DNA from 3 places in the Clostridium moutaii genome. Region 2 is predicted to be linked to each of the others. Evidence: predicted binding sites of a transcription regulator. Region 2 holds the regulator's gene; each other region holds the start of a gene.
The links. Region 2 encodes LexA, which represses DNA repair genes until DNA is damaged. Its sites were predicted from a motif close to CNAACANNTGTTNG; they were not measured.
Positions count from the first base shown of each region.

Region 1 (3,294 bases), on a different contig from region 2:
AGAGGCAAAATTCTTGTAATATCTGTCCGCTGCTCCTTTGGACATTAGGGATCTAATTACAGCATCCCTTGTTGTATTAAGATTCTCAGCCGATTTACCGCTGCAAATCACAAAATACCGTGCTCTTTTAAGCACAACCCCCAGTTTTTTCAGGCCGTCAAAATTCAATAAAAAATTACGGCGGGCAGTTACAATCCGTCTGGCACTTCTAACTCCAATACCCGGTACCCTCAATAAATCTTCATAGGGTGCATAGTTTACATCTATAGGAAAGTATTCCCTGTGATTCAATGCCCAATTACATTTTGGATCTATGTAAGGATTAAAACTCTGATGATTCCCATCCAGAATTTCACCTGCCTTAAAGCCATAATATCTTATAAGCCAATCCGCCTGGTAAAGGCGGTGTTCCCTTAAAAGCAAAGGCTCTCTATTTATCTGAGGCAGCAGAGAGTTTTCAGAAACTGGAACATAGGCAGAAAAGAAAACTCTTTTCAGCTTGTAATTTCTGTAAAGGCCTTCAGTTAAATTCAAAATCTGAAAATCTGTATCACCCGTTGCCCCGACAATCATCTGAGTACTTTGACCTGCGGGCACAAATTTAGGTGTGCTTCGATACTTTACCAGATCCATGGAATTTTCCTGTATGCGGTGTTTAATATATCCCATGGGTTTTAAAATAGAATGTTTTGACTTATCCGGAGCCAGAAGCTTCAAGCTGTTCTGGGAAGGCAGCTCTATATTCACACTCATCCTGTCTGCCAGCATGCCAAGATGATCAATAAGCACACTGTCTGATCCTGGAATGGCCTTTGCATGGATGTATCCAAAAAATCTATATTCCTGCCTTAAAATTCGCAGTACCTCAATCATTTGTTCACAGGTGTAATCAGGATTTTTCAGCACACCGGAACTTAAAAAAAGGCCCTCAATGTAATTGCGGCGATAAAAATTCATTGTAAGATCCGCCAGTTCTCTAGGTGTAAAAGAAGCTCTTGGCACATCATTTGAACGGCGATTGACACAATATTTACAGTCATAAGCACAGACATTCGTCATCAAAACCTTCAACAGAGAGATACACCTTCCATCTGCTGAAAAACTATGGCATATGCCACAGGCTTCAGAGCTTCCAATGCCACCGGCTGCAGCCTTTCTGTCCACTCCACTTGAGGTACATGCCACATCATATTTTGCTGCATCAGTGAGAATTTTAAGTTTATGAAACATATCCATAAAATCATCCCCTTATTTTCCTTTATAATATTATAGAACATATGTTTCTATAAAGCAAAATTTTTTTATCATATTGGGGATTTAACAATAATTTTTTATAGCGAATTAGTTTTTACAAAAAATCAAAACCACCAATTAGCTTTATTTCTAAAAATTAATTGGTGGTTAGGTAAATACTAATTCATATATAAAAATATTAATATCAAACTAGTTAATGAAGATTACTTATCAACTGTCCCTGTGAAAGGATGCTGTTTGGTACAACAGACGTCTTTGAGCCTTGAACGTTAAGTAAAAAACTAGGTGCAAAGGTGGCATTATGATCTGCATAAAAACCTCTGTTAGTCATGTAACTTGTTATGACTACATCATTGCCGCTGGATTGCGGAACAGCAAAGTGAGAGTAAGTAAATGTAAGATCAGCAGGGTCAAGATCCATGTTTAATACAAGTCCACTTTTATTTAATGGTTTATATGGGCCAGTTAAGGAACCTGATACATAACCTAACATGTAAATATCTTTGTCACCTATCCCATTAATGGTCATTTTTGATCCTCTCGAATCCGTAAATAGATACCATTTACCATTCATTTTAAATATGTTGGCACGTTCGATTTCATCTGTTACTGTATTTGATGTGATCAATGGCTTCATGACCTTTTTAACTGTATAATCATCATTTAATTCAACAATGCCTAATGCACCATTGGCTAAGGATGCAAGTTGCTTTTTAGGACTCTGCAGCAGATTATTTTTTTCTGTCCGGAAAAAAGTTTCACTTCCGCTATAGTAAGCCTTATTGTATAAAGATTGATCACCTTGATAGCCATCTGCTGTCCCTGTATTGGATTCAAAAACAAGATATTTATAACCATTGTCTTCAACATAGTGTGGATCTCTTAAAGTATGATTATCTCCTGAAAGATACATGCCTTCATCCCTGAATTGTTGAACATTTTGATAAATCGTACCGTCTCCACCATCAAAGATAGATTTGTGATCTGCTATTCCGTCAATCTTAAGCGTATCAGCATCCGGTTCAGATAAATTGATTTGAGCTGTTGTCAATACTTGGTTCCCGTCACCTGTTCCTCCATCTTCTAGAGCACCCGAGAAATCTGTATAGAATAAACGAACTTTATTATCAGATGTTAATGTTGCAGATCCTGACCATTCTTGTGTCTGATATTTAAGATAAGGATCATCTGGAACAAATTTATCACTATCCTTAAATACTCTACCAGCGTTTTTCCAACTATCAATAGATGTGTCACCGATTTTTTGATAGAACAAGTAAATGGAAGTATCATTCCCGTTTTTTGGATCACCTGCCAAAGCAAAAATAAGATTGTATCCATTATAATTTGCCACCGTTCCATCTGCATTTTGCAGTGGCCAGCTATCCCACACATCTAGATTGATTAAGTTACCTGACTTATCATAACCTTTTGCTGAAGAGATATTCTTTATGGTTGATGCATCGAATTGAGGTACCTTAAATTGTACACTATTTTGCTGTCCAGGTATTTTAAGCATGTCATAACGGGTGATATGAGAAATATCATAAGTGTTTTTGTAATCCATATTGTCTTTTTCCTTCGCAAAAGCCGGATATCCACTCCCTAAAAGTAACACTCCAGTAAAGGTAAATACCATTGCTTTCTTGATAAGCTTTTTGATATTCACGTCCTTTTTCAGGCAGCTAAAAATTAAATATTTACTGAAAATAAATTTTTTAATCTCTGACTTAACCATTATTTACCTCCCAAATAACTTTTTCTTTTTTATTGCTAAAATCAAGCTACTACCAAAATTTCTATATTGTCTTTTGCTAATATATACGTAGATTTTGTTATTTTTTAGGTGGTTCATTAAAAATTTATATTTTCTATCTTCATAAAATCTACATATCAATAACGTATAATATAGCAAAACTGTTATATTTTTAATGTTAGAATTAGATCCTCACTAAAATTCAAGAATAAAAAATGTTAATTAATTATATGTAATTGGAGGTATTAAATTATGATAAAAATTGATAACAAGTCTTTGGATTA
Region 1 is NZ_JBGEWD010000008.1:99,805-103,098, reverse strand. Features, by position in the region: gene AB8U03_RS09930 (putative DNA modification/repair radical SAM protein) at 1-1,236, opposite strand, end outside; gene AB8U03_RS09925 (glycoside hydrolase family 68 protein) at 1,448-2,893, opposite strand; gene AB8U03_RS09920 (hypothetical protein) at 3,263-3,294, shown strand, end outside.
Region 1: AB8U03_RS09930 (putative DNA modification/repair radical SAM protein) is a predicted target of LexA. The motif match lies at 1,271-1,284, and genes of this name have one in related genera.

Region 2 (3,294 bases):
AAATGCTGGCCTGGACAGTGAAAAATATACACCTCATAAGCTCAGGCATACTGCAGCTACTCTTATGTATAAATATGGAAATGTAGACATTAGAAGTCTTCAAAAAATACTGGGCCATGAAAATGTATCCACTACTCAAATCTATACCCATGTGGATGATGAAAAACTTAGAGAAGCAGTAAAATCAAATCCTTTAAGTGAAGAAGAGGAATAATAGCATTTCAACCAAAAAATCAAAGGCTGAGATTTTTTTTCCAGCCTTTGATTTCATATGTTATTTATTTTTAGTTTTTTTCTGAATCCTTATAAGACCTGGATATTCTTCATATGCAACTTCTTTAAAAGTATCTTCATTCTCTAAAACTTCCTTCAACCCATCTATATCATTTATAAATCCAACAAGGTTATCTTCTTCTTTTTCACTGTTTTCATTTAAATCTTCTTCATTAAGTTGATAATGAGAATCAAATGAATCATAGTTGCTTTCTTCCTTTTCATATCTTCTGGATTCATTTTCATCATCTATGATATCATCAATTTTTATAGCTCTCATGTCATAACCTTCCATCTCAAGGCATTTACCACAATTGTTGCATTTTTTACTTGAATTCAAGTCACATAATTTACACTCACCACAGTCATCACACACTTTGTTTTTATCAAATATACAATAATTATCTTTCATACATAATATTCTCCTTCTTAATTATATAATAAATAGTATAGAACATAAGTTTGATATTTGTCAACTTTTGTGATATAATTCACATAAATAAGTTATAGGAGTGTTTTTTTATGAGAGATTACAGTAATAATAGACAACTTCAGATATATGAATTTATAAAGTCTCAAATTAAAGAAAAGGGTTACCCGCCATCTGTTAGAGAAATATGTGCGGCTGTGGGGTTAAGGTCTACTTCTACTGTTCACAATCATCTGGAGAGATTGGAAAAACGTGGGCTTATAAAAAGAGATGGCATTAAATCCAGAACTATAGAAATTATAGAAAAATCAATTCCACAAAAAGAGATGATTGATATCCCCATCATAGGTGATATAGCCGCAGGCATGCCTATTTTAGCAACGGAAAATGTGGAAGACTTTTTCCCTATTCCCGTGGATTTTATTAAAAATGATAAAAAACTATTTATATTGAGAGTAAAGGGAGAAAGCATGATAGATGCAGGTATATTGAATGGAGACTTTTCTATACTGGAGCAGACTAATTTTGCTGAAAATGGAGATATAGTTGCAGCTTTAATTGGAAACGAGGCTACTTTAAAAAGATTTTTCAAACAAGAAAGCAATATAAGGTTACAGCCGGAAAACAAGAATATGCCGCCTATTATAGTGGATGACTGTAAGATTATAGGCAAGTTAGTGGGCGTATATAGAAGATATTAAGTTTAGTATATAATAGTTAAAAACAGAGATCTGCTTTATTTTAAAGTAAATCTCTGTTTTTGAACTTGTATTTTCTACAGTATACTGGATAAAGCTATGAGTATGCCCACTTTGGCATGATCAAAAGTGAGCCCGCCTTGAAGATATCCGATATAAGGTTCTCTTATAGGGGCATCTGCGGATAACTCTATGGAAGATCCCTGTACAAAAGCCCCCGCAGCCATTATAACTTGATCTGAATATCCAGGCATATCCCAGGGTTCACACTGAGCAAATGAATCTATTGGTGATCCCTTTTGGATGGAACTGCAGAAATTTATTAATTTTGATTTATCATTGAATTTAATTGCCTGTATTATATCACTTCTTTTATCATTGTATTTAGGAAGAACTTCAAATCCTGCCAGTTCCATAATTCTCGCACAAAAAATAGCACCTTTTACTGCCTCTACAGAAATATGCGGGGCTAAAAATAGTCCTTCATATAAAAGCCTCATGACTCCGAAAGTGGAGCCACATTCCCCTCCTATTCCAGGAACAGTAAGTCTATAGGAAGCTTGGGTGACGTAATCTTTTTTACCTACTATATACCCTCCGGTAGGCGCTATGCCGCCGCCTATATTCTTTATAAGAGAACCTGCTGCTAAATCGGCACCTACATCTGTGGGCTCCAATGTATCTATAAATTCCCCGTAGCAATTGTCTACAAAACATATTACATTTGGGTTTATCTGTTTTATAAAATCAATTATACTTTTGATTTCAGATATGAGAAGAGATTTTCTCCAGCCGTAACCAGTGGATCTCTGTATATGAACCAACTTTATCTTATTGTTTTTTTTCAGGTGCTCCCCTATGCTCTTAAAGTCTATTTTATTATCTTCAGTTAAATTTACCTGCTCATAATTTATACCATATTCTTTGAGAGAACCTAGTTTTTTATCCGTATCTATTCCTATTAAACTATGTAGGGTATCATAAGGAGTACCACATACAGAAAGCATTGTATCTCCAGGACGTAAGTTGCCAAAAATTGCACAACAAAGGGCATGGGTACCATTTACAAAATGAGGCCTTACAAGTGCACTTTCTGAATTGAATATTCTGGCATATACCCTATCCAGAGAATCTCTTCCTATATCACCATATCCATAGCCGGAAGAATTGGTAAAATGAGATTCGCTTATTTTTTCCTGCTGAAGGGCATCTAAAACTTTTATCTGGTTATATTCTCTTATCTCATCGTAATATTCAAATTGATCTTTCACATCATCCAGGGCCTTTTCGTATAAGTTTATTATTTCTTTACCTATTTTATATCTGTTTTTAAGTTTTTCTTTAGTTATTTCCAGCAATATTTTTACCTCCTTAAAGATGTTAAAATAACGCATAGAAAGGGAATAGGCATTACCTATTCCTCATCTATAGTTTATAATAACCATATGACTTGATGTTTTTTAGTTATTCTTTATCATCTGTTTCAATTGGTGTATTAAATAAGATTGATTTTATGGGTGTAATAGTGGAAATTGCATGTTTATATACCATCATCTGCTTGCCAGCACAATCTAATATAACTGTAAAATTATCAAATCCCTTTACTGTTCCTCTAATTTGAAATCCATTGGTCAGATATATGGTAACTGAAATTTTGTTTTTTCTTGCACCGTTTAAAAAAATATCCTGTAAATTATTAGCTGGTTTACTCATAGTTCTCACCCTCCGTAATTTTATTATATAATTCTATAAATATCACAAAAATCCTTCAGTATATAGCAGAAAAAAAGAATTCAATGATATTAAATCTGGCTTTAATAAAAACATATTAATATATTAAATTTAAAACTATTGTATGGTTTTAAGTACATTTATTATATGATGAGCTATTTC
Region 2 is NZ_JBGEWD010000005.1:147,275-150,568, forward strand. Features, by position in the region: gene AB8U03_RS07220 (tyrosine recombinase XerC) at 1-214, shown strand, start outside; gene AB8U03_RS07225 (hypothetical protein) at 275-685, opposite strand; gene lexA (transcriptional repressor LexA) at 796-1,404, shown strand; gene AB8U03_RS07235 (methionine gamma-lyase family protein) at 1,479-2,759, opposite strand; gene hfq (RNA chaperone Hfq) at 2,866-3,114, opposite strand; gene miaA (tRNA (adenosine(37)-N6)-dimethylallyltransferase MiaA) at 3,250-3,294, opposite strand, start outside.

Region 3 (3,294 bases), on a different contig from region 2:
TCTTCTGAACTTAAACCTGACAATCTTTCAAGTTCTTCTCTTTGTTTTTGATATAATTCATCCACTTTTGTCTGTAACTTATCAATTTCCTGCTGTTTTTTATCTAGACTAATCTCTTTTTTCTCAAAAGCATCACTTTTTTTATCAAGTAACTCTTCTCTTTGTATTAATCTTCTTTCCAGCCTTTGAACTTCATTTCTTCTATCTCTGGATTCTCTTTCCACATCATTTCTTAATTTATGAATTTCTTCTTTAGCTTCTAGTATAGCTTCTTTTTTTCGGGATTCGGCTTCTCGCATAGCCTCTTCCTTCAATCTATTAGACTCCTCTTGAGCCTGTGATTTTATAGCATTTGCCTTATTTTTAGTAGTTTTAAATTCAACTAATAAAATGGCAGCTATTAGTATACCAGCAATAATCTCATATATTATTACGGAATTCACATGAACACCTCCTTTGCTTCTATTATGAAATCTATATCATAGTTAAATATGCAAGCATAGAAAAGGTGTCATATTATTCAATTGGCAATTCCTAAATACATGATAAACCAGAATTTGTCTTAATTTTATATTATATTTTAATTATTGTCAAGTTATATACATCTTATTCTATGTATATATTTATTATAATTATACATATGCAAAATCGCAGGATTATTATCTTGCGATTTCATACAACATCATATATCCAGATGTTTTTGTTCTTCTTTTTTTGTATCTACTTTGCTGCTTTTTTCTTTTTTACTATCTGATGAAGATTTTTTTAACTCAGACAAATTGTACTTTTCTCGTATTTTACTTTCTATTTCCAGTAAAATATCTGGATTTTCCTTGAAAAATTGTTTTGCATTTTCTCTTCCTTGTCCAAGCCTCGTTTCTTTATAGTAAAACCATGAACCACTTTTTTGTATCAATTCTTCTCTGACTCCTACATCCAGCACATTTCCCTCTCTGGAAATGCCATGATTATACATTATGTCAAATTCAGCATGTTTAAAAGGAGGTGCCACTTTATTCTTTGTAATTTTCACTTTAGTTCTATTACCTACTATTGTATCTCCCTGTTTTATAGCATCGGATCTCCTTACCTCCATTATGACAGAAGCATAAAATTTCAGTGCCCTTCCCCCTGGGGTAACTTCAGGATTTCCAAACATAACTCCCACTTTTTCTCTAAGCTGATTTATAAATATAGTCACACATTTGGATTTATTTATAGAAGATGTAAGTTTTCTGAGTGCCTGAGACATAAGTCTTGCCTGAAGTCCTACATGGGGATCTCCCATTTCTCCTTCTATCTCGGCTTTTGGAACCAAAGCTGCCACTGAATCAACTACTAAAACATCTATGGCATTAGATCTCACCAATGCTTCTGTAATTTCAAGTGCCTGTTCTCCACTATCCGGCTGGGATACAATCAAATTTTCTATATCAACTCCTAAGTTCTTTGCATAAGTAGGATCAAGTGCATGTTCCACATCTATAAAAGCTGCTGCACCACCTGATTTTTGAGCTTCTGCAATTATATGAAGGGCCACCGTGGTCTTACCTGAAGATTCAGGTCCGAATATTTCTGTTACCCTTCCTCTTGGAACTCCTCCAATACCAAGGGCTATGTCTAAATCAAGACATCCTGTCGAAATAGCATCTACATTTAGCACACTATTTTCCCCCAGTTTCATTATAGCACCCTTTCCAAATTGTTTTTCTATCTGCACCATGGCAGATTCTATAGCCTGTAACTTTTCATTATTTAAATTTCCCAAAGGATCACTTCCTTTCTTATACGAACGCATGTTCTAAATAAATTATATACTATATTCTATCCCTAGTCAACAGATTTAATTAATTATTTTACGCTGTTGTGCAAAAACTGAAAATATCCATTCTCCACTTAAACATATTTTAATTATGGACACATAAATGCATTTTAATCATCAGATCTATTATCTATCTGGTTTCATTACCTCTTTATTTTTCACGAAATAATCTATGCCTGAAATTAAAGTCATAATTATTGCTATAGCCATGGCGATATCCGTAGTCCAATTTAAAATTCTATGTGGATGATTTATAACACTTCTGAGTATTCCCAAAGATACATGATTGTAATTTAAGTTTATAAGCGCAAGTATTATAGCTACTATCTGCGTTACAGTTTTAGCCTTGCCCCAAGGACTGGCTGCTATTACAATTCCCTCTGCTGCCGCAATTGTTCTGAGACCTGTTACTGCAAACTCCCTAGCTACTATTATCATTGCCACCCAAGTTGGTATTATATGATATTCAACCAATGATATGAGTGCAGCAGTAACTAAAAGCTTATCTGCTAGAGGATCCATGAATTTCCCAAATCTAGTAATTTGATTTCTGCTCCTGGCTATATACCCGTCTAATTTATCTGTTATTGAAGCTATTACAAAAATAGCTATTGCAATAATTTTTCCATAGGGCATATCTTTTACAGCCATAAAGATCAAAAAAAATGGAATCAATAACATTCTAAGTATTGTAAGTTTATTTGCTAAATTCATCACATACAACTCCTAACAAATCATATTCAATACTACGAATTATTTTTACATCAATCATAGTACCTATTTGTAAATTATTTTTACATTTTATATATACAAGCCCATCTATATCTGGGGCCATTGCATAATTTCTTCCATACCACAGCTTCCCTTTTTTACCTTCTACAAGCACTTTATAAACATTGCCAATTTTATCTTTTTCAATTGAGTCCACAATCTTTTGCTGAAGTATCATCAATTCCCCTTCTCTGGCTGACTTTATTTCCTCTGGAATTTGATTTTTCATTTTAAAAGCTGCAGTTCCCTCTTCCCGAGAATATTTAAAAACTCCCATGTTTTCAAACTTCGTAAGCTTTATAAAATCTTTTAGTTCACTAAAATTTTCCTCAGTCTCCCCAGGGAATCCAACTATTATAGTAGTTCTAATTGAAATGTTCTTCACTTTTTTTCTAAGCTCATCTATAATTTTTATTATGCCTGCTTTTCTTCCTTTTCTCCCCATAAGTTTTAATATATCATCACTTATATGCTGAAGGGGTATATCTATGTAATTGCACACCTTATCATTTTCAGCAATCTCATTTACAAGCTCCTCTGTTATCTCTTCAGGATAACAATAAAGTAATCTAATCCATTCTATTCCATGAATTTTAGATACCCTTCTAATGAGTTCAGGAAGCATTTTTTTACCATATAGATCAATTCCGTACCTGGTAGTATCCTGTGCAATAAGTATTATTTCCTTAACTCCCTGTAGA
Region 3 is NZ_JBGEWD010000003.1:210,580-213,873, reverse strand. Features, by position in the region: gene rny (ribonuclease Y) at 1-443, opposite strand, end outside; gene recA (recombinase RecA) at 683-1,723, opposite strand; gene pgsA (CDP-diacylglycerol--glycerol-3-phosphate 3-phosphatidyltransferase) at 1,949-2,536, opposite strand; gene rimO (30S ribosomal protein S12 methylthiotransferase RimO) at 2,520-3,294, opposite strand, start outside.
Region 3: recA (recombinase RecA) is a predicted target of LexA. The motif match lies at 1,790-1,803, and genes of this name have one in related genera.